Regions from separate parts of the Nocardioides conyzicola genome, predicted to be linked through region 2. Evidence: riboswitches for the same ligand, from Rfam matches in the RefSeq annotation. Region 2 holds a riboswitch; each other region holds the start of a gene.

Region 1 (10,109 bases), on a different contig from region 2:
GGTCACGGGCACCGAGGAGGCGATCTCCAGCGGTCTCGTCGCCTCGACCTGGGCCGCGGGCTACGTGCTCGCCCTGGGCGTGGTGATGCTGGTCCTGGCCCTCGCGGGGGCCCTGGTGCTGGCGCTCCGCCTGGCCGACCGCGACACGGTCTCCGACGTGCTCCTCGCCCGGATGGGCTGGTCCTCCCGCGAGCTCGCCCGGGCCCGCGCCTGGGAGGTGGGGTACGCCGTCGCGACGGCCGTCCTGGCCGCAGTCCTCGCCGGCGCGGGGCTGGTCCTCGCGCCGACGATCATCGACGCCGTCGCCACGATCCCGCCGCTGACCCGACCGCGGCCGGGCGTGGCCGACCTCGTCCTGCTGCTGGTCGTCCTGGTCGTGACGGTCCTGCTCGCCTGGATCCTCGGCGCTCGGCGGGCCCGCCGGCGCGTCCCCGCGGAGGTGCTTCGTGCCGGAGGTTGAGATCGTCGCCGACCCGGCCGTGAGCTGCGAGGACCTCGTCAAGGTCTTCCGCTCCGCGACCGGGGAGACGCACGCGCTGCGCGGGATCGGGCTCGAGGTGCACCCCGGAGCACTCACCGTCGTGGCCGGCCCGTCCGGCTCCGGCAAGAGCAGCCTGCTCACCATGCTGGGCGCGCGGGACCGGCCCAGCGCCGGGACCCTGACCGTCCTGGGCAGCGACATCGGAGCCGCCTCGACCCGCGACCTGCGCCAGCTGCGGCGCCGCCGGATCGGGTTCGTCCCGCAGCGCTCGGCGCTCGGCGTCTTCCCGCACCTGCGCGCCGACGACCAGCTCCGGCAGGTCGCCGGCTGGCGCGGAGCCTCCCGGACCGCCGACCCCGCGGAGGCGCTCGCCGCGGTCGGGCTGGCCCACCGGGCCGACCACGTCCCCTACGCGCTCTCCGGCGGCGAGCAGCAGCGTCTCGCCGTGGCGCTCGCCCTCGTCGGGTCGCCCGCGCTGATCGTGGCCGACGAGCCGACCGCCGAGCTCGACCACGCCAACGCCGACCTCGTCGTCGACGCCCTGCTGGCCGCGGCGACCGCCGGGGCGGCAGTCGTCATCAGCAGCCACGACGAGCGGATCATGCACCGCGCCGACCGCCTGCTCCGCCTGCGCCACGGCGTGCTCTCGAGCGAGACCACCCGCCGCGACACCACGGGCGTCATCGACGCCACCGGCCGCCTGCAGCTGCCTCCGGCAGTGCTCGACCTCTTCCCGTCACGTCGGGTCATCGTCGAGATCGGCGCCGACGGCGTACGCCTGCGTGCTCCGGAGGGGGAGTCGTGACCGCGCTCGAGCTGGTCGGGATCGGCCACGGGTACGGCGTGGGCGACCGCCGCGTCGAGGTGCTGCATGACATCTCCCTGCGGGTCGAGCCCGGTGAGCTGGTCGCGCTGGCCGGTCCGTCGGGGTCGGGCAAGTCCACGCTGTGCCACCTCGCGGCCGGGATCGAGAGCCCCGACCGCGGCTCGGCGACCCTCGACGGCAGGCCGACCGCCGCGACGGCCGACTGGTCGCTGGTGGCCGTGGTGCCGCAGCAGCACGGGCTGCTCGCCGGCCTCACGGTCGAGGACAACATCGCGCTGCCGGCGCACCGGGCGGGGGTCGACCCGGGGGAGGCGTTCGCGCGGCTCACGGCGGCGCTCGACCTGACGGCCTTCGCCCGGCGCAGCGTCCTCGAGACCTCGCTGGGCGAGCAGCAGCGCGTCGCGATCGCGCGGGCGCTGATCCTGGCGCCGCGGCTGGCGGTGCTGGACGAGCCCACGGGCCACCAGGACGACGACCACGTCAACCAGGTGATCGGGACCCTGGCGGACGCCGCGCGGGCCGGTTCGGCGGTCCTCGTGGCCACCCACGACCAGCGGGTGTGGGAGGTCGCGCACCGCGTCATCCGCCTCGAGGACGGCCGGATGCTGGACTGATCGGGTGTGACCTGCGTCCAATCCGGGCCCGGTTCCACGCGGGAGATGTGGGCTGCGCCACGCTCCCGGGGGATTGTGGATTGGGCTACATGACTTTCGCTGGCTAGTGTCGTTGACGATTGCACCAGCACCCACCGGTTCCCGAGTACGCCGAGCCCTACCCGCTCACGGAACCGGTCCGCCAGGTCGGACACTCGGACCGATCGACGACAGAACATCCAGCACGGGTAGGGACGGGGGAACCACTTCTGCGGCCTCGGCCGCTTGGGGTGAAGCCGCCTTCTGGCGGCCGGGCACCTTCCTGCCCGAACCCGACAGCTCACCTCGCAGGCGTGGGAAGGAAACCACGTTATGTCTCTTGCCCTGCCCACCCTTGCCCGCGTCTGCGGCCGCACGGGCGCCCGGGTCGCCCTCAGCGGCGCCCTCGCCATCGGCCTGCTCACCTCGGCGCCCGTCTCCGACGCCCACGCCGCGACGGCAGCCGCGCACGCCACCACGAGGACCTCCGCGAAGGCCCGGCACCACAAGCCGGCCCTGTCCCGCGTGGAGCGCGGCCTGCGGACCGCGATCGCCCAGAAGGGCGACCCCTACGCGTACGGCGCCGCCGGGCCGAACCGCTTCGACTGCTCCGGCCTGACCTACTTCAGCTTCCGCCGGGCCGGCTTCTCCCACATCCCGCGGACGTCCTCGGCGCAGGCCCACTTCGCCCGCCACATCTCGCGCGCCGCCATGAAGCGCGGCGACCTGATGTTCTTCACCGACGGCGGCGGCGTCTACCACGTGGGCGTCTTCGCGGGCTGGAGCCACGGTCGCCGGCTGGTGCTGCACGCGCCGTACTCCGGCACGCGGGTGCGCACCGACCGGGTGTGGACGAGCTCGTGGTTCCCGGGCACCCTGCGCGGCCGCTGAGCGGCCGGGGGGGTCAGCGCCAGGTGAAGGACGCCAGGCTCTCGGCGATGACCTTGTCGCGCGTGGACGCCGGGGTGCCCTTCTGGAACTCGAAGTCGATGCTCGTCTCGTAGCCGTCGTTGCGGACGCCGTACTCGTCCACGCTGCTGTAGCCGGTGGAGCCGCGGAGGTGCCAGAGCTCGACCCCATCGATCTCGATGTTGTCCTGGCGCGTCATCTTGGAGGTCGCGACCTTCAGCACCGCCTTCACCTGCAGGTCGAGGGGAAGTGTCGGCCCGGCGTACTCCAGTGAGCTCAGGCGGACCGCGCCGAACGTGCCGTCGCTCGGGTTGGCCTCGGTCGTGAAGTCGGCGAAGCCGGCCAGCTTCTTGTAGCCCTTCGGCGCGTTCATCGTGGCGTTGGGCATCTTGAGCAGGGGCCCGGTCGCCGCTGGGACCGTCGGGGAGCTGCTCTCCGACGGGTCGGTGGACCCGCTGTCGGAGGGGGAGGCGGCCGACGAGGACGGGCTCGTGGTCGGGTCCGCCTCGGGATCGGAGCCGTTGCACCCGGTGAGGGCGAGCACGAGACCGGCGAGCGCGGCAGCGGTGGCCAAGCGGGACACGAAGGCCTCCTGAGGTCCGAGAACGTACGGCTGAACCTTAACCGCGCCCGAGGGCCGCGAAACGTCTCCGGAGTTGGTGCCGCTCCAGAGGTTTTGCCGGCGTCGTTCGCGGGGAGGTCCTCGTACGAGCGCTCGACGGAGCGTAGGGACTCTTCATCGGGGGAAGGTCATGACCATGGGACCGCTGGACGTGCTGACGATGCTGGGGCTGCCAGAAGCCCTGGTGAACTCGTGCCGAGACATTCTGGAAGAGCATGCAAGCCACATCCAGAAGGGGCAGCCCCCGAACGTGTCCGGTGTCTTCGGCGGATCCGAGCCGGGCGCCCTGCTCGACCACCACACCGGTGTCGCTCATCAGCACGTGGTCGACGCCCTCAACGACATGGTGGTCGGCCTCCAGGTCTACGCCGAGAACCTCAGCCAGTTCTCCAAGAACCTCACCGAGCAGGACCTGCAGGCCGCCGCCGACCTGACGCCGAGCCGCAAGGCCGAGCTCGCCGCCGCCGGCTCGCACCTGAACTCCGACAACTTCCACGGTCACGGCGGGGGGAACCACTGATGGTGAAGGGACCCCAGGTCGAGCGCCTCAACAAGGCGGTCCTCGGCACCGACCCCGCTGTCGTCAACAACGCCGCCATCGAGTGGAGCCGCTGCCGGGACATCCTGGAGACGGTGAGCACCTACCTCTCCCAGGCCTCCGGCACGGTCAAGTGGGCGATCGGCGGCGAGACGGGGCCGGCCGTCGACGCGGCGTTCCAGCGCTCCGCTGCTGCCATGTCCGCGAAGTCCGTGGTACTCAAGGACGCCGTCCAGGCCCTGGTCGACGCCGGTGCTGCGATGCACGTCGCCCAGCAGGCGGCCGCGACCATGCAGGACATGGACCAGCCGACGCCGTACACCGCCCCCGGCGACGCGGACGACACCCAGCTGGCGAAGGAGGCCAAGAGCAAGGCCGACCAGAAGGCCTTCGCGAAGGCGTTCGCCGAGCAGGAGGAGAAGGCGCGCATCGAGGCCGACCAGCTCGAGGCGACCTTCACCAAGTCGGCCGCCACGATGAAGAAGATCCACGGTGAGCCCGACCCGCCGAAGGTGCCCAAGCCGGCGAAGCAGCAGCCGGGGGGCAGCAACGGAGGGTCCTCGGGCGGGACCACCGGCCACGCGATCACGCCGACCCACCTCCAGGGGCCGACCGGGCACCACGGGACGGAGATCGGCCTGGTGCACCAGCCGCACCACACGGTCGGCTTCGAGCAGGTCCTCACCCACCACCACCACGAGGTGCCGACCACCACGGGTGAGAACACGACGGAGACCCCGGCCAGCTCCATCGACTACGAGCCGGTCAGCGGGTCGGCCTCCGGCTCCGGGCTGGGATCGGCCCTCGGCGTCGGCGGTGCGACCGCCGGCGGCATGGCTGCCGGTCTCATCGGCGCCAAGCTGACCGGGGCGCTCAAGGGCGGCCTCTTCCCGACCTCCGGCGGCGCCGCCGCAGGGACGGCCGGGCGCGGCACGGCCGCGAGCGCGGTCAAGGGCATCGGTGCCTCGGCCCGCACGGGCGGGGCAGGCACCCTCGGCAGGAGCGGCGCCGCTGCCGCAGGCGCCCAGGGCAAGTCCGCAGCCGGTGCCGGTCGCTCGGGTGCGGGCGCGGGTGCCGGACGTTCCGGCGCAGGTGCCGGTCGCTCGGGTGCGGGTGCCGGACGCTCCGGCGGCCGCGGCGGCGCGGGTGGTCGCTCCGGCGCTGGCCCCACGGGTCGCTCGGGTCGCAACAAGGACGACGAGAAGGGCAAGAAGAAGGAGCTCTTCGACGTGGCGGAGGACTGGATCGACGACGAGGGTGCCGCCCCCGGCGTACTCGATTGACGCCCGACGAGCTCGGGGGGCCTACGGTGGCGCACGTGGGGAACTCGCTGCGCTCATCGTTGCTGGCTCGAGCCGTGCCGGCGGCCGTCGTGCTCGCCATCGCCGCGACCCTGCTGGGCGCGGTGCCGGCTGACGCGAAGGTGCGGCACGCCGAGCGGTTGCTGCAGGTCGGGAGCGGGACCGTCCGCTTCTCCCCGAACGGCGACGGCTCGCAGGACCGGACCGTGTTCTCCTACCGGCCGAGCCAGCGCGCCAGCGTCACGGTGACGGTCCGCGACGCGCGCGGGGCCGTCGTCCGCACGGTCGACCTCGGGAAGCAGTCCCGCGCCTGGCACGCCTGGTGGTGGAATGGCCGCAAGCGCGGTGGCGCCCACGTGCGCGACGGCGCCTACCGGGTCACGTTCACGGCGACCACGGCGCGGCTGCGCGACAGTGACTCCACGCGGGCCGTGACGCGCTCGACGTTCGACAGGTCACCCAACGGCATCGCCTTCTCCCCGGCGATCCACCTCGACAGGGACGCCATCTACCGCGACACGACGTACTTCAAGGACCAGTTCACCTGGGTCGGCGAGGAGTACCGGGTCACGGACGACGGCTCCCCGGAGCCCACGGGCGCGAGCCGGATCACCGGGCCGGACGGCGCCGTCGTCTACCAGCACGCGGACAACCCGTTCGAGCAGGCCCGGTCGTGGGACGGCACCGACCAGCACGGCGACCGGGTGCCGGCAGGGACCTATCTGCTGACGAACACGTGGGTGGACCGGTACGGCAACCACCTGTCCGCGACGAAGCCGCTCGTGGTCGCCGACGGCTCCCGGGTCGAGCAGCACTTCACCGTGCCGGTGACCCCGTCCGAGGCACGCGTCGGCACGGCCACCGAGCCCTACGAGTTCCTTGCCGGTGGTCCCAAGACGGGCACCTACCTCACCTACGCCTGCCCGCCCCGGGCCAGCGAGCGCTTCCCCGACGGAGCGCTGTCGTTCTCGCTCTACGACGAGCGCTGCACGGTCAGCGACGACACCTTCAGGGTCGACTCGCCGGTCGACCTCGACCTGACCTTCGACACGGTCCGGCTGACGACCGTCGGCGGTCCGACCACCGCGGGCGGCGAGGGCACCGCGACGCTCGCCCTCACCGATCCCCAGCTCCCACCGACGACGACGGTCGCGGGCGACGAGGCGAGCACGGTGCTCCAGACGCAGCGGGGTTGGTCGACGGAACACGTGGACGAGCTGACGTGGCGAGTGGCCCGCGCCAGCGGCGGCTACGACGTCAAGTCCTTCACGCTGGACATCTACCACTACGTGCCGCCGGCCTAGCCTCCGCCCGGTCGTTGTCCACAGATGACGGCTGGGGGCTGTTTCGACGGGCCCGGCCGTGGCAAGACTGGCTGCGAAGGATTTCATCTCGGGGGCCCTGATGCCATTGACCCATCCCGCGGCACGCCGTACGCACGACGGCGCCGGTGCGCACGACGAGCTCGTCGAAGAGCTCGACCAGCAGGTGCGCGAGCACGTACGCCGCGAGGGTGTCGACCCGCAGCGTGAGGCAGCCCTGGTGCGGCGCATCGCCGAGGGCGTCGTCCGCGCGCACGACGACCGCAGCCTGACCGGCGTGGTCGCGCCCGTCGCCGACGTGGGCGTGATGGTCGGGGAGCTGGTCGCGCGGGTGTCCGGGTTCGGTCCGTTGCAGCCCTTCCTCGACGACGACTCGGTCGAGGAGGTCTGGATCAACGACCCGAGCCGGGTCTTCATCGCCCGCAACGGCCGGCACGAGCTGACGACGCTGGTGCTGACCAGCGCGCAGGTGCAGGAGCTGGTCGAGCGGATGCTGAAGTCGTCGGGGCGCCGGATCGACATGAGCAGCCCGTTCGTGGACGCCATGCTCCCCGAGGGCCACCGCCTGCACGTCGTGCTCGAGGGCATCAGCCGTGGGTTCTCGGCGGTCAACATCCGCAAGTTCGTGCTCCGCGCCGGCCGGCTCGGTCAGCTCGTCGAGCTGGGGAGCATGACGCCGGCCGCGGCGGCCTTCCTCGAGGCGTCCGTGCGCGCGGGCCTCAACATCCTGGTCGCCGGCTCGACGCAGGCGGGCAAGACCACGATGCTCAACTGCCTCGCTGCGGCGATCCCGGGTGGGGACCGGGTGGTGTCGGCGGAGGAGGTCTTCGAGCTGCGCTTCAACCACCCCGACTGGGTGGCGCTGCAGACCCGTCAGTCCGGGCTCGAGGGCACGGGCGAGATCGCGCTGCGTGACCTGGTCAAGGAGAGCCTGCGGATGCGGCCGAGCCGGATCATCGTGGGGGAGGTGCGGGCCGAGGAGTGCCTGGACCTGCTGCTCGCGCTCAACGCCGGTCTGCCCTCGAACGGTCCAAAGCGTAATAGATCGATCGCGTGACGAGCGCATCAGGTCGCCGTAACATCCGAGGCGACCGATTGGCCGAATTGAGGCAGGGCGGGGAACGCGCGTGACTTACCAGTACGAGAGCACGTCGCCCGAGCGCTTCCAACAGTTCTGTCAGGCCTTGCTCCTAGACGAGTATCCGGGCCTACAGTCTTTCCCCGTCGGCCAACCTGACGGCGGTCGAGACGGCCTGCATGCAGATTCAAAGACGGTTCTTCAGGTCAAGTTCAAGCGCGTAGACGAGGCCGAGTCCGCTGATTGGATGATCGAGGCCCTGGAAAAGGAACTTCCGAAGATCAAGCGCCTAGTTGAGGCTGGCGCGAAGCGCTACGTCATGGTGACGAATGCTCGAGGGACTGCCCACGACGGGGTCGGCCGGATCGATCGAGTCCAACAGTGGCTCACTGACAACGTTCAGTGTCCCGCCATCTGCCTGTGGCGGGACGACCTCGACCGTCGCACAGACCGGTCGCCTCAGAGCCTGCGATTCAAGTTCCCAGAACTGTTGACGGGCCAGGATGGCATCGAACTCGCATTGGCAACAATGCTTGGCCCGCAACGCGACCGCCAGATGCGCGCCATCAGGGCGTTCGTTGGCGAACAATACAGCATCGATTCCAAGGTCAAATTCAAGCAGGTCAGCCTATCGAATTCTCTGGCCGACCTGTTCATCGATATACCAGTCCGCTTCAATGAGGCGATGGTGAAGCAGATTCGCCGGAAGTTCGGCAAGGAATCGGATCGATTGATGAATCGACTGATGCGTCACATGCGAGCCGTACCGGACGAAGTGTTCCATGTGTCCGGGGGCAATGCCATCGGCGAATTTCGCTATCGAACCAATATGGGAGCGGCAGAGTTTCTGCTTAGCGACATCGCTCAAGGCGAAATTAGCCGTATCGTTCTCGAAGGTGCTCCGGGCCAAGGGAAGTCGACACTCGCGCAGTTCGTATGCCAGGTTCACCGGGCCGCGTTTCTGGGGATGGGTGAATTCAGTTCCTCGATCCCGACGAAATATGTACAGAGCGGGTTTAGGCTGCCATTCAAGGTCGATCTCCGCGACCTGGCAGCATTCATAGGCTCCGACACCGACGATTCGTCGAGTCTGGACGAATTCCTGAGCGATCTCGTTCACAAGCAGAGTGGGAAACAAACGTTCTCCGTCGATGATTTGCTAGACGTTCTCGGGAGTAGCCCGGCATTGATCTTCCTGGACGGGCTCGACGAAGTTGCCGACCTGGAACAGCGGCGCGCCCTGGTGGCGGTGGTGGAGCGCTCAATTCTCCGTTACGAGCATATGGGATTGGACGTCCAGGTCGTCGTCACTAGCCGCCCATCGATCTTCGGTCGAAAAGCAAATTTCGACGAGTCAGGATTCGTGACGATTGACCTCGCGAGCATTGATAAGTCGCTCGTCCTGGATTATTCCAACAAATGGGTCAAAGCACGAACGTTGGACGCTCGCGAGAGTGCCGAAGTGCTGGGAATCCTCAAAGACAAGATGGAACTTCCGCACATCGTCGAACTTACGCGTAATGCGATGCAGCTGACGATCTTGCTGAGTCTGATCCATCAGGTGGGATATTCACTTCCGGATCAGAGAACTGACCTATACCGCCGCTATCTTGAACTCTTCCTGATTCGCGAGTCGGAAAAGGATGTCGCAGTTAAGAAGCATCAGGCCGTCTTGGTCGAATTCATCCAGCATCTTGCGTGGGTGCTACAGAGCCAGGCCGAGAGTGCTGGTTCGAGAGGGTCCATATCCAAGGAAGACTTACAAGAGATGGCCCGGGAGTACCTCGTCGAGGCTAAGCAGCCCGAGGAACTCGCGGATGATCTATTCGGCGGCGGCCTAGAACGCATCTTCGTTTTGGTGCAACGCGTGAGTGGTTTGTATGAGTTCGAAGTTCAGCCGCTGCGAGAATTCTTCTGTGCGCGGCACCTTTACGAGACCTCTCCTGTCGGGACCTATCGCTATCAAAAGCCAAAGGGTGACCGCGCTCAGAGATTCGAGGCTCTCGCTGCGAATCCATTTTGGCTCAATGTGACTCGCTTCTACGCCGGTTCATACGAGCCTGGAGAAATTGGAAGCCTCGTGCTCAGCCTGCGTGACCTCATCGGCGATTCGGATCCAGCACGATCGCTGCACGGGCGCGAGGTGTCGTTTGCGCTTCTATCTGACTGGGTCTTTGCGAACAAGAAGTCTTGGCAGGATGAGTTGATCCAAGCGGCGTGTGATGAGGCTGGGCTGCACCTACTTGTTCGCCAGGTCTACGGCGAGAGCGAGCCTTTGGCGCTAGACGAGGATTGCGGCCGAGACACACTTCGCGACCTGATCTTTGACCGTCTTGAGAATCGAGAAATTGAACTCGACAGTGTCGGCTATTGCCGACTACTGGCCGCCAACGGGGGCAA
Region 2 (10,109 bases):
GGTGAAGTCGGGCTGGAAGCGCGCGATGTCGTCGGCGTGGACCCGCAGCACGTGCTGCAGGTAGTCGTCGTCGACGCCGACCTGGAGCACCTCGAAGGCGGCCTCGTCGTGGCGATCGCGCAGCAACCGCACGATGAACACGACGTTGATCGCCGCGAGCACGATGTTCATCGCGACCATGGGCCAGACGCCGAGCATCGCGTTGAAGAAGATCAGCACCGCGCACCCGACGGTGTTCAGGGTCCGGAACCGCAGGACCCGCGCCTGCAGCAGCGAGAAGACCAGCAGCGCGCTGCCGGCCCAGCCGATGGCCTCGAGCCAGGGCACCGGCTAGTCCAGGCCGAGCGAGAACGCCGACTCGAGGTCGTGCTTGGAGTAGGCCCGGAACGCGATGTGCGTCTCGGTCGCCTGAACGCCGGGCACCTTGTTGAGCTTGTCGGCCACCACCGACGCGACGTCGTCGTGGTCGCGGACGCGGACCAGGGCGATCAGGTCGATCTGCCCGGTCACCGAGTAGACCTCGCTGATCCCGTCGAGCGCCGCGATCGCCTCGGCGACCTCCGGGATGCGGGCGACGTCGGCCTTGACGAAGACGATGGCGGTGATCATGACCCGAACCTATCGCGCGGGCTGGTGCACGGTCGTGAGGCCGCGACGGTCGTTGAAGGGGACCAGCGACAGCCGGGACTGGTTGACCGCGTCGTGCACGGCCAGGTGCCGGGTCGCCCCGGCGACCGGACAGGTCCACTCGCCGTCGACGTCGACCAGCCGGATGCCCGGTGACTCGAGCCAGCGCAGGATCTTCTCGGTCTCCTCAGCGGTCGCGGCGGGCACCGGTCCGGGGCCGGAGCGGACCGTCTCGGCCGACGCACGCAGGGTGGCGACGTAGGCGACGGCGTCGGCCCCGGACGGGATCACCCCGGCGGCCGCGAGCCGGCCGTGGCGCACGACGTGGACCTCCCACCGTCCCGCGTCGTTGCGGTGGGTGGCGATCACCTCGGGACACCGGGTCAGCGCGGAGAGCCGCTGGGTCCGCGCCGCGGCGCGCACGAACGCGGACAGCCGGTCGCGGTGGTGGCCCGCCTCCTCGAAGCGCTCGTCGTCGGCGAGCGTGGCCATCCGGGCGTTGATCGCGTCGACCACCTCGTCGGGTCGGCGCAGCAGCGTGTCGCGGAGCTGGCCGACCACGGCGGCGTACGTCGTCGCGTCGACGCTGCCGTCGCAGGGCGACAGGCACCGGCCCATCTCGGCCAGCACGCAGGCCGAGTGGCCGGTGCCCGGATCGCGTGCGATCCGGTCGGAGCACTGGCGGATCGGGAACGTGTCGTGCAGGGCGGCCAGGCACTTCTCCGCGACCTTCTTGGACGAGAACGGGCCCAGGTAGTCGGCGTCGTCGTCGAGCACCTTGCGCACCAGCGACAGGCGCGGCCACGCCTCGCGGGTCAGCTTGATGAAGTGCACCCGCTCCGGGAACCGGGACCGCCGGTTGTAGCGCGGCTTGTGCTCGGCGATCAGGCGGAGCTCGCGGACCTCGGCCTCGAGCGCGGTCGCGCACTCGATGCCGTCGACGACGCTGGCGATGCCGACCATCTCGCCCATCCGGGAGCGGGTCTCGGACGAGGTGAAGTAGGAGCGGACCCGGCTGCGCAGGTCGCGCGACGTCCCGATGTAGAGGACCCGGGCCTTCTCGTCGCGGAAGAGGTAGACGCCGGGGGCGTGGGGGAGCCCCTCGGCGAGGTGCCGCTTGCGCCGCTGGGCGCTGGTGACCCGCGACGAGAACGTCTGCAGCTCCTCCAGGGTGTGCACCCCGACGCCGCCGAGCCGCTCCATCAGGCCGTGGAGCACGTGCACGGTGGCCCGGGCGTCGTCGAGCGCCCGGTGGTTGGGCGTCGTCGGCGAGTTGAACGCCTTGGCGAGCGACGAGAGCTTGCAGTTGGGCGCGTCGTCGCGGGTGATCACGCGCCGCGCCAGCTTGGCGGTGTCGAGCACCTCGAAGGTCGGCCAGGGTCGGCCCTGGAGCTCGGTGAAGTGGCGCAGGAAACCGATGTCGAACGGCGCGTTGTGCGCGACCAGCACGCAGCCGGTGGCGAACTCGAGGAACGCGGGCAGCGCCGACTCGATGGGCGGCGCGTCGGCGACCATGCCGTTGGTGATGCCGGTGAGCACGGCGATGAACGCCGGGATGTCCGTGCGCGGGTTGACCAGGGTCTGGAACTCGCCGAGCACCTCTCCGCCGCGCACCTTGACCGCGCCGATCTCGGTGATCATCGACCCGCCCTCGGCCGAGCCGCCGGTGGTCTCGAGGTCGACGACGCAGAAGGTGATGTCGCGCAGCGGGCGCCCGAGCTCGTCGAAGCTGCGCTGTGCCTCCCAGCCCCGGACCTCCCCACCACTCATGTCGTCGACGCTAGAGGCGGCCACCGACAATCCGGCGGCGCCGCGCGGACCCCAGCCGTAGGGTGGGGCCGACGAACGACGGGTCGAGGAGGAGCGATGGCGACGACCATCCCCGACGACGGGCAGCGCTGGCGTTGCGCCGGCTGCGGCAACCTCACCCGCTTCGACGTCACCCGCAGCCGGCGTACGACCGAGTTCTGGCACTTCGACCTCGCCGGCGAGCACCGTGTGGAGGAGACCGAGCTGCGCGCCGAGTCGGTCGAGCAGGTGACCTGCCGCTGGTGCGGCCGCTCGGACGCGATCGAGCTCGTGGCCCGGTACGAGCCCGCGGGCGTCGACCCCGAGGCGAGCTGACGGAGCACGCCATGTCCGCCCCCGAGCCTCCCGTGCTTGGCCCCCTGTCCCTGGCAGGGCTCCCCGAGCCGGTCCGCACCCGCATCGTCGCCCAGGTCTCCGACGTGCTGCCCGACGTGCCCACGCTGCCTCCCGCCGTACGCCGGGTGGCGTCGTTCGCCCCCGCCCGCCGGGCGCGCCTCGGCGCGAGCGCCATCACCGAGGCGCTGGCCGACGACGAGGTGCGGGAGCGGATCGCCGTCCAGGTCGCGGGCCGCGCCGAGCCCGACGACGCCGACGACGTCGCGGTGACCGCGCGCCTGTGGCTGACCCGGCCCGAGGGGTGGACGGAGGTCGTCGCCGCGCGGCTCGCCCGGATCGAGGAGGCGGCCGCAGCCGGCGACGGGCGGGACCGTGAGCTGGAGCGGCTGCGCAAGCGCCTCTCCGACGCCGAGCAGACGGTGCGCGAGCTGCGCGCGGCCCAGCAGACCCGGGAGGAGACGCTCCGCACCGAGCACCAGGCCGAGCACGCGGGCCTGCGGCGCCGCCTGGGCGAAGCCCGGTCCGCCGAGCGGGAGGCGCGGGCGCTCGCCGAGCGGGTCGAGGCGGAGCTCGCCCAGGCGAGGGCCGACGCCGAGACCCGGGTCGCCGCTCTCGAGAAGGAGAACCGGCAGCTGCGCGGCCGGGTGGAGGAGTACGACGCCGTCGGCGTCCAGGCCCGTCGCGACGCGCGGACGGAGCGTGACGAGGCGTCGGTGCGCGCCCGCCTGCTCCTCGAGACCGTGATCGACGCGGCCACCGGTCTGCGCCGCGAGCTGGCGCTGCCGACCGTCGACGGCGTGCCCGCCGACCGGGTCGCGGCGGACGTCGCGGAGGCGGGCATGCGGACCCCGAGCTCGGCCGGTGCCCTGGGCGGCGCGAGCACGGCGCTGCTGGAGCAGTACCTTGCGATGCCTCGCGCCCGCCTGGTCGTCGACGGCTACAACGTCAGCAAGCGTGCCTGGCCGAGCTCGTCGCTGGAGGCCCAGCGCAACCGGCTCGCGGCCGGGCTGGCCGCGCTGGTCGCCCGGACCGGCGCGGAGACGACGGTCGTCTTCGACGCCGCCGAGACCGACCACCGGCCGCCGGTGGTGGCACCGCGAGGTGTCCGCGTGCTCTACAGCCCGCGCGGCGTGATCGCCGACGACGTGATCCGCGACCTGGTCGCCGTGGAACCCACCGGCCGGGTCGTCCTCGTCGTCACCGCCGACCGGGCGGTCGCCGACGACGTGGCCCGCGACGGCGCCCGGGTCGTCGACCCCGACGCCCTCCTCGCCCTGCTCTCCCGCTGAGCGCGACACGCGGCCGGAGCCGTTGTCGGTGGTCCCTGTCACCGTTCCAGGCATGACCACGAGAATCGACTGCGACACCTGCGAGGTGCGCGGGCTGCACTGCCACGACTGTGTGGTCACCGTGCTGCTCGGCCCACCGCCCGAGCTCACCTTCGACGACGACGAGCAGCGCGCGCTCGACGTCCTGGCCGAGAGCGGCCTGGTGCCGCCCCTGCGGCTGGTCCGCTCGGTCGACCCGCCGCACATGGAGTCGGCCTGACCGGTTCTGGTGCTGCTGTGACGGGTGTGACGTGTGTGACGTCGCGCGTCTGGATTCGGACGGGGCGTGCACAAACTCACCGTAAAAAGACGGCGCGCCGGCTGTTGAAAGTTTGGTCGGTTCGACCGACTCCGACTAGCCTCGGCCCTTCAGGTGGCCGACGACGCTGATCACACGGATCGGCGCGGCCACCGCGCTGAGTTCGGGCTCGCCGACCTGTCGGGGAGCCTGGAGCCGGGGAACCATCGGTGGCGGGCCAGCCCGCTGCCAGGGGTGAATCCCCGCGAAGGCGGCGGCACACGTGCCGGCACCCGAGCGGGGTAGGGCAAATGTCGTGCCCGAATCCGTCAGCTCACCCGGTAGGCGTACGACGTACAAGGGAGAACTCCTGCTCGTGCAGAAGAGCCGGAAGCGCCTCATCACCATGCTCTCGGGTTGCGCCATGATCGCCGCTGTCGGCTTCATGCCGTCCAGCCCCGCTCAGGCCGACCCGGACATCGACACCGTCCAGAAGCGGGTCGACCACCTCTACCACCAGGCCGAGCAGGCGCAGGAGCGCTACAACGACGCCAAGCTCGAGCTGCGTCAGCTCCAGGGCGACCTGGACTCGCTGCAGGCCGACCAGGACCGGCAGGACGCCGCGTTCGACGAGGTCCGCGGCCAGGTCCAGGACTCGATCATCCGCCAGTACGAGGGCGAGGCCCTCTCGACCGTCGGCCAGGTCGTCGTCTCCGACGACCCGCAGTCCTTCCTCGCACAGCTCTCGACGATGTCGGCCTTCAACGACCTCCAGTCGCAGCTGTTCGACAAGTACGCCACCGCCGCCGACGAGCTCGGGATCCGGCAGACGGCCACGCAGAAGCGTGCCGCCGAGGTCGCCGCGACCGAGAAGAAGCTCGCCGACGAGAAGGCGATCGTCGACAAGAAGCTGGCGGAGGCCAAGGCCGTCCTCGGCGACCTGAAGGACAAGGAGCGCGAGGAGATGCTCTCGCGCGGCGTCGTCCGGGTCCCGTCCGACGTCCCCGCGTCCGGTCGCGCCGCCGCCGCCGTCCAGTACGCGATGGCCCAGGTCGGCAAGGCCTACGTCTACGGCGCCGCCGGCCCCAACGCCTTCGACTGCTCGGGCCTGACCATGATGGCGTGGGCCCAGGCCGGCGTCGGCCTCCCGCACTCGTCGAGCGCCCAGTACGGCACCGGCCCGCACATCGCCGAGGCCGACCTGCAGCCGGGCGACCTGGTCTTCTACTACAGCCCGATCAGCCACGTCGGGATGTACATCGGCAACGGCATGATCGTGAACGCCGAGAACCCGAGCGCCGGCGTCAAGGTCACCAGCCTGCACGCGATGCCGTACGTCGGCGCCGTGCGACCCGGCTAGGAGTCACCCGTCAGAATGCCGAGGTGAGCAGCCTCGACCAGCGCGCGAAGGCCGGTCGCCCCCGATGGTGGGTGGCCGGCCTTTCGCTGTGCCTGCTGGTCGCGTCGGGCCTGCTGGCCTGGTCGCTGACCCGGGACGACACCTACGTCGCGCCGGCGCCGCACGCCGCGCGGGCGAGCGTCGAGCCGACGCTCGCCGTCACCACCCTGGCCGAGCTCGAGACCGCCGTCCGCGACGGTGACCGGGACGCGGCCCGCGAGCTCGCGCCCGGCGACGACGCGGACGCGGGCGACCGGCTCGCCGCCCTGGTGGCCAACGCGCAGGCGCTCCACGTCGTCGACTTCTCGCTGCGCTACGTCGACGACGACGGCGCCCCGTCCTCGGACGGCGCGTGGAGCGCGGCGGTCGACGCGACCTGGCGGTTCCGCGGGTTCGACACCGTCTCGGCCCGTGCCGAGATCTCGGCGCAGCTGGTCGACGACGGCGACCGGGTCGCGCTGACCGGCTTCGGCGGCGACGACCGGGTGTCGCCGGTCTGGCTGTCCGGCCCGGTCGAGGTCCGCCGTACGTCGTCCACGCTGGTGCTCGTCGCGGGCAGCGCGGCGGACGCCGACCGCTACGCCGCCCGGGCGCGGGCCGCCGTGCCGGTCGTCCGCAAGGTGCTGCCCGGCTGGCGTCGCGGCCTGGTCGTCGAGGTGCCGGCCTCGGCCAGGGCGCTCGAGCAGGCCCTGGGAGCGGACCCGGGCGACTACGACCAGATCGCCGCGGTGACGACGTCCGCGGACGGCTCGACGGCGCCGGACGCACCCGTCCACGTCTTCGCCAACCCCGAGGTCTTCGGCAGCCTGCGACACACCGGTGCCCAGGTGGTGATGAGCCACGAGGCCACCCACGTGGCCGCCGGGGCCTGGGACAGCCGCACCCCGCTGTGGCTGCTGGAGGGATTCGCCGACTACGTCGCGCTGCGCGACGTCGACCTGCCGGTCGACCGCTCGGCCGCCCAGATCATCGCCGCCGTCCGCAAGAGCGGTCCGCCCCGCACCCTGCCGGACGCCGCGGCCTTCGGGACGCGAACGCCGAAGCTGGGCGCGACGTACGAGAGCGCCTGGCTCGCGTGCCGGCTGATCGCCCAGCGGTACGGCGAGCCGGCGCTGGTCGCGTTCTACCGGGCTGTCGACGGCGGCCAGCCCGTCGGCGCCGCCCTGCAGGCCGAGGCGGGCGTGTCCGTGGCGCAGCTGACCGCGCAGTGGCGGACCCTCCTGGCAGGCTTGGCCCGGTGATGACGCAGTGAGCAGCCCGGACCGCCGCGTCGCCCTGGTCGTCACCGCCGTCGGGGGCCTCTGCTTCGTCCTCCTCGCCGTCCTCCTGGTGCCGTGGCACCCGGTCCCCGGCGGGACGCCCGACCCGGTGGCGGCGTCGTCGGTCTTCAGTGCCGAGCAGATCGCGCGCGCCGAGGACTACTCGCGCTGGGCGCGGGTGTGGAGCTGGAGCTCGCTGGCGGTCTCGCTCGTCGTGTCCTGCGTCCTCGGCTTCAGCCGGTGGGGCCGGCGGCTGGTCGGCCGGCTGCCGGGCTGGTGGTGGGTCCGCGTCGTGCTGGCGGTCGCCGCGGTCGTGGTCGTCGGGCGCGTCATCACGCTGCCGTTCGCCGTGCTGATGCGACGCCACGTGCTCGCCAACGGGCTCAGCAACCAGGGCTGGGGCGGCTTCGCGGCCGACCTGGTCCGCACCGAGGTGGTGCAGATCGTCGCGATGTCGGTCCTGCTGATCGTGCTGATCGGCTGTGCCCGGCGGTGGGAGCGGTCGTGGCCCGCGGTCGCGGCGGCGCTGATGGGCGCACTGGTGCTGCTCGGGTCGTTCGTCTACCCGCTGCTGGTAGAGCCGATCTTCAACAACTTCACCTCGCTGCCGGACGGCCCCCTGCGCACGCAGGTCCTCGCCCTCGCCGACCGCGAGGGCGTCCCGGTCGACGACGTGCTGGTCGCGGACGCATCACGGCGTACGACGACCCTCAACGCCTACGTGTCGGGCTTCGGCGGCACCCGCCGGGTCGTGCTCTACGACAACCTGGTCAACGACGTGCCCCAGGACCAGGCGCTGTCGGTGGTGGCCCACGAGCTGGGGCACGCCAAGCACGACGACGTGCTCACCGGCTCGCTGATCGGCGCCGCCGGTGCGGTCTTCGGGGTCGGCCTGCTGGCGTTGGTCGTCGGCGCGCTCGCCGGTGGCGGCCGACCGCGGATGCGGGAGCCGGCCGTCGTGCCGCTCGTGCTCGCGCTGTTCGCGGTCGGCTCCCTGCTCTCCTCGCCGATCCAGAACGCGATCAGCCGCCAGATCGAGACCCGGGCCGACGTCGACGCGCTCGAGACGACCCGGGACGCCGACGCCTTCGAGGCCGTGCAGCGGCAGCTCGCCCTCCGGTCGCTCGGCGACCCGACGCCGCCGTGGCTCTCGCAGCTGTGGTTCGGGTCCCACCCGACCAACCTGACCCGGATCGCCATCGCCCGGCAGCTCGCCCAACGGGACTACTGAGCGCGGCTGCCCAGCGGTTGGACCTTCGGCGGGGCCGCATGGCCCGAACGGGCTACTCCGGTCGAGACCATCACCCGATCCCGCACGACCTCTGGGAGGACGAGCATTCCCTTCATCGGGGCGAGCCCCGGACCGGCAGAACCGGTACCCCCACCGGCCCGGTGCGAACTTGAAGGGAAACACCATGGAGCACCTGCGCAACCTCCTCCAGGCCCGCCGCGTCGACCGTGACGAGGCCGGCGCTTCCGCCGTCGAGTACGGCCTGCTGGTGGCCGGCATCGCGGCCCTCATCGTGGCCGTCGTCTTCCTCTTCGGCGGCATGATCAGCAAGACCTTCGACGACACCTGCGCCACGATCCAGGGCAAGGGCACCACCAGCACCGCGGACTGCGCGGACAACGGCAGCAAGTGACGTAACCCCCTGTCTTCGGCCGTGGTCCGCGACCCCCGCAACGCGGACCACGGCCGAAACACATTTCTGCACCATCTACAGGAGAGTGGCCGATGCGATCTCGAGACGAGCACGGTTCCTCGGCCGTCGAGTACGGCCTCCTGATCGCCGGCATCGCGGCCGTCATCGCGACGGTCGTCTTCCTGCTCGGCAGCACCGTGCGCGACACCCTCTTCGACCCGGGCTGCGACGACCTGGCCGGGCACATGGCGACCTCGGGCGGCGGTCCCAGCAGCTGCCAGGAGTAGCTAGACCCCGATCGAGTCCACGCTGGAGAGCAGCCCGGTCCGCATTGCGATCACGATGGCCTGGGCCCGGTTGGCGGCTCCGAGCTTCTGGTAGATCCGGGCGACGTGCGTCTTGGCCGTCGACCGGCTGATGTACAGCTCTGCTGCGATCTCGCCGATGCCCAGGCCGTCGGCGAGCAGCCGCAGGATCTCGGTCTCGCGGTCGGACAGGCGGCCCGACTCGCGGGCCGCGCGACGGCCGAGGGCCTGGAGCAGGCCGGCCGCTGCGAACGACCGCGGTGACACCACGGAACGCCGTGCCGCGTTGACCACGTCGGAGGAGGGGGCGTCCTTGCCGACGAGGGCCGACGCGCCGGCGTCCATCGCGGCCAGCAGCGGCCGGTCACCGGTGTGCATGGTCAGCATCACCAGCCCGGTGCGGTCGTTGCCGCGACGGATCGCGCGCACGATGTCGATGCCGGTGCCGTCGGGGAGCTGGAGGTCGGTCACGACGACGTCGGGGCGCAGCTCGGCGTACGCCGCCATCGCCTCGGCGACGGTGCCGGCCACCCCGACGACCGTCAGGTCGGGCTCGCGGTCGAAGACCCCGCGCAGCCCGGCCCGGACCAGGTCGTGGTCGTCGACGAGCAGGACGGTGGTCGGGGAGTGGGGGGCCGTGTCGCTCATGCGGGGACCTTTCCGGACTGCGACCCGAGGTCCGGGTCGAGATCGTTGGTGACGAGTGCCGCGGGCACCCGTGCCTTCAGCACCACGCCGCCACCGGGGCGGGCGGTGAGCGCGAGCTCGGCACCGATGAGGCGGGCGCGCTCGCGCATGATCTGCAGGCCGTGGGAGTCGGCCCGGGCTTCGCCGAGCCCCCGGCCGTTGTCGCTGACGGTGACCTCGGCGTACGGCGCCGCGACCCGGCAGGTGATCCAGATGGTGCTGGCCTCGGAGTGGCGCACGGCGTTGGTGATCGCCTCCTGGCCGATGCGCAGCAGCTCGGCCTCGACCTCGGGGCGCAGCCGGGTGCCCTCCTCGTGGAGGCGCACGTGGAACGTGATGCCGGTCAGCTTCTCCACGTTGCGGGCGAGGTCCTCCAGCGCGGCACCGACGCTCTGGCCCGGGCCGGTGTCGGTGCGCAGCTCCACGAGGGCGCGGCGGAGGTCGGCGAGCACCTCGCCGAGGAAGCCGCGGAGCTGCT
Region 3 (10,109 bases), on a different contig from region 2:
GCAACCTGGTCTTCCTCGGTCTGGGTGCCGCCGGCACCCGACCCCCGGCCGGCCCCGAGCCCCAGACCGTGCTCGTGTCTCTGGTCGGGTTCGTCGTGGGCTGCGTCGTGGCCGTACCGCTTCTGCGCGGTGCGGCCCCGGCGGGCCGCCGCTGGCCGACGCGGGTGGTCACGACCCTCGCGCTGGGCCTCGCCGTCCAGGTGGTCTTCGTGCTGACCTGGACCACGACGTCGCAGCCCGACGAGCGCATCGGCGTCCTGGTCGCCCTGGGTGCGCTGTCGATGGGGCTCCAGATGAGTGCCGTACGCGCGCTGGACGTGGCCGGCGTCTCGACGACCGCCTTCACCGCGACGCTCGCGTTGCTCGCCGGCCGCGCCGGTGGGCAGCGCCAGCCGGCCGGAATGCCCCTACGTCTCGCCCTCGTGCTCGTGGCGGTCGTGCTCGGTGCGCTCGTCGGGGCCGAGGTGATCGACGACGCGCACGGCGTTGCGCCGCTCGCGCCGTTCGCGGTCGAGCTCGTCGTGCTCGTCGGCGCCGCCCGTCGGGTCACGGCGGGGGCCGACGGCCACCGCTGATGGTGGCTGGCCGGGTGCCGGGATGGCCGCTACCCGCGTAGCCCGGGAGTCGGGTCCAGCGACACCGTTGACCTCACCAGAACACACCGAAGCAGAACCCAAGGAGAAGGCAAGTGTCCTCAACCGTTCACCGTCACCGGGGGACGCCGAAGCAGCGGCTGACCGCACCTGAGACGCGCTTCGTCGTGGCCGTCAGCACGCTCACCGCGCTCCTGATGATCGCCCTTGTCCGCCATCTCGTGTCGGCCGTCGCCGGCTGACCCGCTCGTTGTCAGCACGAAAGGAAAGTCTGATGTCCCCCTCTCCCCGTCCCGCCCCTGCAGCCCGCCGGCACTGGCGTCGCCGCACCACGATCGTCATCGCCAGCGCCGCGATCGGCAGCCTCGTGCTCGCGCCGGAGGTGCTGCCGGCCTTCGCCGACTCCTCTCCCCACGCGGCGCGGGCAGGGGCGCTCACCGCCCTCCAGCCGGCTGCCGGGTCCTCCTGGATCCAGGGGGTCCTCACCGACCAGGCCGGCAACCCGCTCAACAACGTCAACGTCGAGGTGTGGCCGAACGACCCGAACGCCGCCACGCCGGTCGCGTCGAACCTCAGCTACGCCGGCACCCCGGCAGATGTCGCCCACCAGAGCGGCGTCTTCAGGGTCGAGGTGCCCTCCGGCAGGGCGTACCGCATCACCATCTCCACCGTCGGTGGTCGCGAGGACGGCGACCAGTTCCGGATGTCGTCCATCGGTGGCGGCGCGCCGATCATGGCGCGCACCGGCTCCCGCCAGGCGCTGCTCGCGGTCCCCGGACGCACCCTGGAGCTGGGCACCGTCCAGCTGGCTCGCCAGGGACGGGTCGCCTCGACCATCACCGCGAAGGCCGCGAAGCGACGGGTGGCGGCAGGCAAGCGCGGCACCTTGCGCGTACGCGTCACGAGCCCCTTCGTCACCAACGTGACCGGCAAGGTGCAGGTGCGCGTTGGAGGCAAGACGGTCACGCGTCACATCGGAGCCTTCGAGCACGGCCGGATCAGCATCAAGCTCCCGAAGCTGAAGGCGGGCAAGCACAGCGTGCACGTCGCCTTCCTGGGCAGCTCGACCGTCAGCCGTGACAAGGCCAAGGCGGTGCGCTTCGTCGTGAAGTGAGAGTGAGGCCGAGCAGGGTCGTGGTCCGCTTGAAGTCGTCGGCGTTGCTGGTCCCTGGTCGCCGGGTCGAGGGAGCCGACTTCTGCCGATCGGTGAACACGGGCGGGGTCCGGGAGGGAGTCTGTGACGGAACCCTCGGCCCTCACCACGCTGTCTCGGGAGGACGGACCATGCGACTCGGCGTACGACGTGCCGCGACCTGCGCGCTCACGCTCACCTGCATCGGCCTGCTCGCCGGCGCCTCGCAGTCCGCGACACCGCACGCGCGGGGACCGCTGACGTCGGTCACCGAGGTGTGGCAGAAGGCGGAGCACGCGTACGACGAGAACCCGTCGAACCCGCTGGCCGACCGCGTGTGGGGCGTCTACCAGGGCCCGCAGGACCAGGTCTCCGGGCCGTTCCTCTCGTCGCACGGGACCCGGCAGGCGCTGCTCTCCAAGATCGGGCTCCGGCCGAGGACCAAGTGGTACGGCGCGTTCGTCGCTGACGACAGGATCCGCTCCACCGTCCAGAGCTACATCGCGACGTCTCAGGCGGGCGACCCGGACAAGCTCGTCCAGATCGCGGTCTTCCGGATGAAGCCGTGGGAGCAGGAGGCGTGCGAGCGGCGCTCGACGCCGGCGGAGAAGCGCAGCTACCGGCGTTGGATCAACCAGCTGGCCGCCGGGATCGCGGGCACCCCGATGCTCGTCGTGATGCAGCCGGACGGGCCGTTCCTGTGGTGCACGCCGGACAAGGGGGCGAAGTCGAAGCTGCTGACGTGGGCCACGCAGAAGCTGTCGGCGCTGTCCCGCACCAGCGTCTACATCGATGCCGGGGCCGCGGACTGGTGCGAGAACGGCGCCGGCGCCGACCCCGAGCGCTGTGCCCAGATCCTCGAGCGGACCGGCATCGAGTACGCCCGCGGCTTCGCGCTCGACTCGACCCACTACACGGGGCCGGCCGACAACATCGAGCACGGGGCGAGGATCGCGGCCGCCCTCCAGCGTGACGGGTACGGCGTCAAGCACTTCATCATCGACACCGCCAAGAGCGGCCGTCCGACGATGTGGGAGGACATGGTCCCCGCGACCAAGAAGGACCTCAAGGACAACGCCCGGGTCTGCAAGACCCAGGTCCAGACCCGCTGCGTCACGCTCGGCATCCCGCCGACCGTCCGCACGGCCGATCCGAAGTGGCTGCTGTCGTCCGACGACCGGGCGCTGGCGAGGAGGTACGTCGACGGGTTCGTGTGGTTCGGGCGCCCCTGGCTCTACAACCAGGCGGACCCCTTCGTGCTGAAGCGGGCGCTCACGATGGCCAGGTCGACGCCGTACCCGGGACCGCTGATCACGGTGCCCTGAGCTCGCGACTCAGGCGATGGCCTGCGTCCCGACCAGGGCGGTGACCGCCGAGGTCAGCACGGTCGTGGCGACGATGAAGCCCGCGGTGGCGACGAGGCCGACCAGTCGGCGCGCGCGGGATCCGTCGCGGGGGAAGACCACGGCGCGGACCCGGGAGAGCCCGCGGCCCAGGAGGCCGAGCGCGTGCCGCGCCCAGTCGTACTCGAGCGCGAGCAGGGCGAAGCCGAGCGCGATCACGACGAGCCCGGGACCGGGCAGCACCAGCATCGCGACGCCGGCGGCGATGACCAGCGGACCGCCCACCGTCACCATGACCTTCACCACAACGGCCCGGACGGGACCGGCGTCCGACCACGCCTCGATGCGGGTCAGCAGAGCGTGGGCACGCGGCGAGAGAGAGTGATCGGTCACGCCTCAGGGTCCCAGCCCGGTCTGAGAGCCGACTGAGCGAGCTTGAGTCGAGCCGCGTCGCCGCCTACGGTCGTCGGGTCCCGGCACCCCGGGGCCACCCGCAGGCCACGCCGAGCCCCGTCCGGTCGCGAGTGACACGAACACCGAGGACGGGGACGGGGGACCCAGGTCTCCGGGTCGTCGTACGACGTCCCTCGGGGTGCAGCCGCCACGTGCGGCCGGGCAGTCTCCGCCCGAACCCGACAGCTAACTCCGCAGGCGTCGAGGAGAAACCATGCGCATGCGCACTCTCGTGTCCACGGCTGCCCTGACGGCGGCCACCCTCGTCCCGGTCGTCGCGATGGACGGTCCCGCCCACGCGGCGCCCATGCGGAAGTGGGACCGGATCGCCCACTGCGAGTCCGGCGGCCGCTGGCACATCAACACCGGCAACGGCTACTTCGGCGGCCTGCAGATCAGCAAGAGCACCTGGAACGCGTACGGCGGCCGGAAGTTCGCCCGCTACCCGCACGGCGCGACCAAGCGGGAGCAGATCCGCGTCGCCGAGCGGATCAAGAACGGCCAGGGCTGGGGCGCCTGGCCCAGCTGCGCCTGAGCGAGGTCGGTCCGCCTGCGCTCAACCGCGCAGGCGGGCCATCCACTCCTCCACCTCGGTGGAGGTGCGGGGCAGCGCGGCCGAGAGGTTGGTCGACCCGTCGGCCGTGACGAGGAGGTCGTCCTCGATCCGGATGCCGATGCCGCGCAGCTCCTCCGGCACCAGGAGGTCGTCCTCCTGGAAGTACAGGCCGGGCTCGACCGTGAGCACCATGCCCTCGGCCAGCGTGCCCTCGGCGTACGACTCGGGTGCGGCCTGGCCGCAGTCGTGCACGTCCATGCCGAGCATGTGGCTGGTGCCGTGCAGGGTCCAGCGCGCGTAGACGCGGCTCTCCGGGTCGAGGGCCTCCTCGGCGGAGACGGGCAGCAGCTTGAGGTCCTCGAGCCCGTGGGCGAGCACCTCCATCGCCGCGTTGTGGCCCGCCCGGAAGATCTCGCCCGGCTTGAGCGCCTCGATGCCGGCCTGCTGGGCGGCGTACACGAGGTCGTAGAGCTCACGCTGCAGCGCGGTGAAGGTGCCGTCGACGGGCAGCGTGCGGGTGACGTCGGCGGTGTAGAGCGAGGTGTTCTCGACGCCCATGTCGAGCAGCACGAGCTCGCCCGGGGTGATCGGACCGGTGTTGTCGATCCAGTGCAGCGTGGTGGCGTGCTTGCCGCCGCCGACGATCGAGTCGTAGCCGATGTCGTTGCCCATCGCGCGGGCCCGGCGGAAGAAGGTGCCCTCGACCCAGCGCTCGCCGTACTCCAGCGCGCGGTCCCACTCGCGGACCACGTCCTCGAAGCCGAGCGTGGTGATGTCGCACGCCTCCTGCAGCTGCGCGACCTCCCACGGGTCCTTGATCAGCCGGAGCTCGGACGCGACGCGCGCGAGCTCGGGGTCGGTGGTGAGGTCGCGGGTCTTGCGGTCACCGTCGGCGGACGGGAGGTCGTCGAGGTGGCGGACCTCCAGGCCGAGCGAGTCCGACATCTCCTTCAGCGACGGGCGGCGGCCGGCCCAGAGCTCGCCGTACTGCCGGTCGCGGAAGAACTCGTCGGTGTCACGCGACGAGCGCGGCCGTGCGTAGAGGACGGCCTCGCCGTCGTCGATGACCAGGACGGCGTCGCTCGTCTGGTTGCCGGAGAAGTAGGTGTGGGCGGTGTCGGGACGGAAGCGGTAGTCGGTGTCGTAGGCGCGGACCTTGAAGCCGCCGGCCGGCAGCACCAGCCGCTCGCCCGGGAACGCCTCGGCGAGCCGGGCCCGTCGCCGGGCGGCCGGACCGGCGACCGGGGCGACGGGGAGGTCGAGCTCCCGCTCGCCCCAGCCCTCGCGCATGAAAGCGGCGTACGCCGCCGGGACGGCCGGGTCGTGCGACTCGATCTTGGGCTCGGTGCCGGTCTCGTTCTCGCTCACACGGCCACTGTACGCCGCGTTTCCGGCCTGCCCGGCGAGCCCCGATAGGCTGCCGCCCATGCCCGGAACCCGCCGCGTCAGCGCCGCATCGTCGGTCGCGTTCACGGTCGTGGTGACGGTCCTGGTGCTCGTCGGAGCGCTCGTCATCCTCGCGATCGTCGCCTTCTCCGGCGCCCCCACCAGCATCGCGCTGGCGACCCTGCTCGCCGCCGTACCGGTCGGCCCGATCGTCGCGTGCTACCTGTGGCTGGACCGCTACGAGCCGGAGCCACGGATGCTGCTGGCGTCCGGCCTGCTGTGGGGCGGCTTCGTCGCCACCGCCGCGGCGATCCTGCTGCAGGGCATCGGCGGCGTGGTCGCGGGCTTCACGGAGCGCCAGACGCTCGAGGTGGTCGCCCCGGTGACGGAGGAGGCCTGCAAGGGGCTCTTCCTGCTGCTGCTCCTGTGGTGGCGCCGCGCCGAGCTCGACGGCGTCCTCGACGGCATCGTGTACGCCGGGATGGTCGGCGTCGGCTTCGCGTTCACCGAGAACATCTTCTACCTGGCCGCGGCGTACAACGGCACCGACGGTCTAGGCCCCGGCGGCACCGAGGCCGTGACGTCGACCTTCGTGCTGCGCTGCCTGATCAGCCCGTTCGCGCACCCGCTCTTCACGACGTTCACCGGCATCGGGGTCGGACTCGCGGTCAGTGCGCGCAGCGGGCTCGGTCGCGTGCTGTGGCCGCTCGCGGGCTACGCCTGCGCCGTGACCGCCCACGCCGTGTGGAACGCGTCGACGGCGTACGGCTTCGGGCACTTCGCGCTCGCGTACGGCGTGATCATGGCGCCCGCCCTCGTCGCGGTGGTCAGCCTGGCGGTCTGGTCGCGGCGCTCCGAGCGCCGGATGCTGGCCTCCGCCCTCTCCGACGCGGCCTCCCGCGGACTGGTCCCGGCGACCGACATCGGATGGGTCGTGGACCTCTCCGCGCGTCGGCGCAGCCGTGCCTACGCCCGCCAGCTCGGGGGCCGCGCCGGCGAACGCGCCATGCGCGACTACCAGCAGGCGACCATCGAGCTCGGGTTCCTCCACTACCGTTACCTGCGAGGCACGCCGCCGCCCGACTACGCGGCCCGCGGCCAACAGTTCCTCCAGAGGATCGACGCGCTCCGTCCGTCGATCGCGTTCCCCGGACAGGTGGTTCCGACAAGATGACGGTCGCTCCCGACCACGACTCGCGGATGCTCACGGCGCTCGTGCAGCTGCACGACGCGCTGCGGGCCGCGCCGCTGACGCTGGACGTCCCGGGTGCGGTCGAGCTCCGTGCGGCCCGGCAGCAGCTGATCAGCCAGCTCGAGGACTACGTGCTGCCCCGTCAGATGACGGTGGAGGCGCCGCTGCTCGCGGTGGTCGGGGGCTCGACCGGCTCGGGCAAGTCGACCCTGGTCAACTCGATCGTCGGCCGCCGGGTGACCGCTCCCGGCCTGCTCCGCCCGACGACCCGGTCGGCCGTCCTGGTCCACCACCCCGACGACGCGAAGTGGTTCGGCCAGGACCGGCTGCTGCCCGACCTGGTCCGGGTCACCGAGGCGACCGACGACCGGCACTCGCTCCAGCTCGTGCCCTCGGACACGATCCCGCCGGGCCTGGCCCTGCTGGACGCCCCCGACGTCGACTCGGTGGAGGAGGGCAACCGCCTCCTCGCGGCCCAGCTGCTCGCGGCCGCCGACCTGTGGCTGTTCGTCACCTCCGCGGCGCGCTACTCCGACCAGGTCCCGTGGCAGCACCTCAAGGTGGCCGCCGAGCGCTCCACCTCGGTCGCGATCGTCCTCGACCGCACCCCCGCCGACGCCGTACGCACCGTGGCAGCGCACCTCGCCCGGATGCTCGCGAGCCGCGGCCTGAAGGACTCGCCGCTCTTCACCGTCGCCGAGGCGCCCGTGTCCGAGGAGGGCCTGCTCGATGCGCGCGTGGTCGCCGACGTGCGTGCCTGGCTCGTCTCGCTGGCCGAGGACCCGGGCGCGCGCTCGGCCGTCGTCCGCCAGACCCTCGACGGCACGGTGCGCTCCCTGGCCCGCCAGGCGCACGGTCTCGCCGACGCCCTCGCCCAGCAGCTCGAAGCCGCGGACGCGCTCCGGCAGGCGGCCGTCACGGCGTACGCCGACGCGGGGGAGCGGGCCGTGGTCGCGGCGACCGACGGGTCCCTGCTGCGCGGTGAGGTCGCCGTGCGCTGGCGCGAGTTCGCGGGCAACGGCGAGCTGCTGCGCTCGCTCGAGGGGCGCGTCGGCCTGATCCGCGACCGCCTCGTCAACGCCGTCAAGGGCTCCGGCCAGCAGGCCGAGCGGGTCTCGGTGGCGATCGAGTCGGCGGTCGAGCTGATGGTGGTCGACCACGCGGAGGACGCCGCCACCGCCACCGCCGCCGCGTGGGCGGAGCTCGGCACGGCCGGCCCCCTCCTCGGCGACGCCGACGACCTCGGCCGCGCGTCCGGCAGCCTGCGCCGCAGCGTCGAGGGCGAGGTCCGGGCCTGGCAGCAGCAGCTCACCGACCTGGTGAAGGCCGACGACGCGGAGCGCCGTACCTCTCGCTACCTGGCGTACGGCGCGCGCGGGCTCGCCGTCACCCTCGCGGTGTGCGTGCTCGCGGACGCGGCGCCCGACGACACCGAGAGCGGCGCCGAGGTCGGCCGCACCCTGCTCGACGCGGTCTTCGGCGCCGAGCACACCGCCACCCTCGTCGCGCGCGGCCGGGCCGACCTCCGGCGCCGCATCGGCACGCTGCTGGGCGGTGAGCGGGCCCGCGCGCTGGGGATCCTGGACGGTCTCGGGCTCGATGCCGAGGTCGGGCGTCAGGTGCGCGCGGCGGCCCGCCGGGTCGACGACCGGCGCTACGAGCAGAGCCGCGTCGACGACGCACCCCTGCCCTGATCCCGTCCTCGCCCGGCTCAGGCCCTAGGGTGGGAGGTGCACTGTACGAAGACGCGCCCTGCTCCGGGCAGTCGAGGGAGAAGATGACGTCCTTGCTCGAGGGGACTGACCGGTTGGTCACCCGCGGTACCGAGATCGGTGCCCGCATCGACGGCCTCGACGGCGCTGCCCAGGCCGCCCGTGGACGCCTGGATGACGGGCTGGTCGACGCTGCCGCCGCGGTGGTCGAGCGCGCCGCCGGGCGGCTCCGCCTGTCCGCCGACCACACCGTCGTCGGCATCGCCGGGGCGACCGGGTCCGGCAAGTCCTCGACCTTCAACGCGCTGACCGGCCTGGAGCTCTCGGCCGTCGGCGTACGCCGTCCGACCACGTCGTGGGCGACCGCCTGCGTGTGGGGACGCGAGGGAGCAGAAGAGCTCCTCGAGTGGCTCGGCATCGCGCCCCGGCACCAGACGACGCGTGACTCCATGCTCGACCTCGGGCGCAGCGACCAGCAGGCGGAGCTCGACGGCGTCGTGCTCCTGGACCTGCCCGACCACGACTCCACCGAGGTCGCCCACCACCTCGAGGTCGACCGCCTGGTGTCGCTGGCCGACCTGCTGGTGTGGGTGGTGGACCCGCAGAAGTACGCCGACGCCGCGATCCACGACCGCTACCTGAAGCCGTACGTGGAGCAGCAGGACGTCATGCTCGTGGTGCTCAACCACATCGACACGGTGCCGGAGGAGCGTCGTCAGTCGATGCTCGACGACGTACGCCGGTTGCTCGACGAGGACGGCCTCGACCGGGTGCCGGTGCTCGCCGTCAGCGCCCGGCTCGGCACCGGGATCCCCGAGCTGCGCGCGGAGATCGCGCGCAGGTCGGCCGAGAAGCAGGCGACGCGAGGGCGGCTCGACGCCGACATCCGCGAGGTGACGGACAAGCTGGCCGAGGCCAACGGCGACGTGCAGACGCGCGTCGTCGAGCCGGCCCAGGTGGCCGATCTCGACGAGGCCTTCGCCGAGGCGGCCGGCGTGCCGGTCGTCGTCGAGGCGCTCGAACGCTCCGTCCGGGTCCGGGGCAACCGGGCCACCACCTGGCCCGTCCTGGGCCTGCTCGCCGGCATCAAGTCCGACCCGCTGAAGCGGCTCGACCTCGACCTCGGGGAGGACGGGCGCCGGCTGAGCGGGCGCACCCGTGCGGCCCTGCCCGAGGCCACCCAGGTGCAGCGCGCGCAGGTGGACGACGAGGTGCGGTCCTTCGCGGACAGGCTGACGAGCGGCATGACGCCGGGCTGGGTCACGGCCGTACGCCGAGCCGCTGGCTCTCGGCTCGACCAGCTCGGCGACCGCCTCGACCAGGCGCTCGCCGACACCGACCTCGGGGTCGCCCGGCTGCCCGCCTGGGTGGGCATCGTGCGCGTGCTCCAGTGGCTCCTGCTGCTGGCGGCCGTCGTCGGCCTCGGGTGGACCGCTGCGCTGGCCGGCCTCGGTCGTCTCTCGGACCCGGACACCATCTCGGTCGGCGGCGTCGCGCTCGCGGTCGTGCTGCTGGTCGGTGGGGTCGTGGGCGGCCTGGTGCTCGCGCTCGTCTGCCGGCTGCTGGTGGGGAGCGCGGCGCGCACGCGCGCCGCCCGCGCCGACGAGCGGCTGCGCGAGGGCGTGAACACGGTGACCCACGAGCTCGTCATCGAGCCCGTGGAGGCCGAGCTCGCGGCGTACGCCGCCGTGCGCGACGGCCTGGCCCGCGCTCAGGCCTGACCCCTTCCGGCCCACCTTCCG

What was found. Region 2 has a riboswitch for cyclic di-AMP ahead of ABEA34_RS23900 (C40 family peptidase). Riboswitches for the same ligand answer to the same signal wherever they lie in the genome.
Region 1: another riboswitch for cyclic di-AMP. It lies ahead of ABEA34_RS05625 (C40 family peptidase); the one in region 2 lies ahead of ABEA34_RS23900 (C40 family peptidase).
Region 3: another riboswitch for cyclic di-AMP. It lies ahead of ABEA34_RS04990 (transglycosylase family protein); the one in region 2 lies ahead of ABEA34_RS23900 (C40 family peptidase).

What each region holds. Positions count from the first base shown of each region.
Region 1 covers NZ_BAABKM010000002.1:527,975-538,083, reverse strand. The annotation lists gene ABEA34_RS05640 (hypothetical protein) at 1-460, shown strand, start outside; gene ABEA34_RS05635 (ABC transporter ATP-binding protein) at 447-1,286, shown strand; gene ABEA34_RS05630 (ABC transporter ATP-binding protein) at 1,283-1,921, shown strand; cyclic di-AMP (ydaO/yuaA leader) riboswitch at 2,127-2,269, shown strand; gene ABEA34_RS05625 (C40 family peptidase) at 2,273-2,830, shown strand; gene ABEA34_RS05620 (hypothetical protein) at 2,844-3,431, opposite strand; gene ABEA34_RS05615 (hypothetical protein) at 3,721-3,990, shown strand; gene ABEA34_RS05610 (hypothetical protein) at 3,990-5,291, shown strand; gene ABEA34_RS05605 (FlgD immunoglobulin-like domain containing protein) at 5,327-6,613, shown strand; gene ABEA34_RS05600 (TadA family conjugal transfer-associated ATPase) at 6,714-7,688, shown strand; gene ABEA34_RS05595 (NACHT domain-containing protein) at 7,759-10,109, shown strand, end outside.
Region 2 covers NZ_BAABKM010000005.1:457,436-467,544, reverse strand. The annotation lists gene ABEA34_RS23930 (hypothetical protein) at 1-327, opposite strand, end outside; gene ABEA34_RS23925 (Lrp/AsnC family transcriptional regulator) at 331-609, opposite strand; gene ABEA34_RS23920 (DEDD exonuclease domain-containing protein) at 619-2,397, opposite strand; gene ABEA34_RS23915 (hypothetical protein) at 2,494-2,751, shown strand; gene ABEA34_RS23910 (NYN domain-containing protein) at 2,763-4,061, shown strand; gene ABEA34_RS23905 (hypothetical protein) at 4,114-4,320, shown strand; cyclic di-AMP (ydaO/yuaA leader) riboswitch at 4,520-4,701, shown strand; gene ABEA34_RS23900 (C40 family peptidase) at 4,763-5,698, shown strand; gene ABEA34_RS23895 (hypothetical protein) at 5,722-6,978, shown strand; gene ABEA34_RS23890 (M48 family metallopeptidase) at 6,986-8,227, shown strand; gene ABEA34_RS23885 (Flp family type IVb pilin) at 8,412-8,639, shown strand; gene ABEA34_RS23880 (Flp family type IVb pilin) at 8,732-8,926, shown strand; gene ABEA34_RS23875 (response regulator transcription factor) at 8,927-9,592, opposite strand; gene ABEA34_RS23870 (sensor histidine kinase) at 9,589-10,109, opposite strand, start outside.
Region 3 covers NZ_BAABKM010000002.1:414,255-424,363, reverse strand. The annotation lists gene ABEA34_RS05015 (YoaK family protein) at 1-575, shown strand, start outside; gene ABEA34_RS05010 (hypothetical protein) at 689-835, shown strand; gene ABEA34_RS05005 (Ig-like domain-containing protein) at 868-1,707, shown strand; gene ABEA34_RS05000 (glycoside hydrolase family 6 protein) at 1,878-3,050, shown strand; gene ABEA34_RS04995 (PGPGW domain-containing protein) at 3,060-3,461, opposite strand; cyclic di-AMP (ydaO/yuaA leader) riboswitch at 3,593-3,737, shown strand; gene ABEA34_RS04990 (transglycosylase family protein) at 3,736-4,056, shown strand; gene ABEA34_RS04985 (aminopeptidase P family protein) at 4,078-5,445, opposite strand; gene ABEA34_RS04980 (PrsW family intramembrane metalloprotease) at 5,504-6,637, shown strand; gene ABEA34_RS04975 (dynamin family protein) at 6,634-8,349, shown strand; gene ABEA34_RS04970 (GTPase) at 8,433-10,088, shown strand.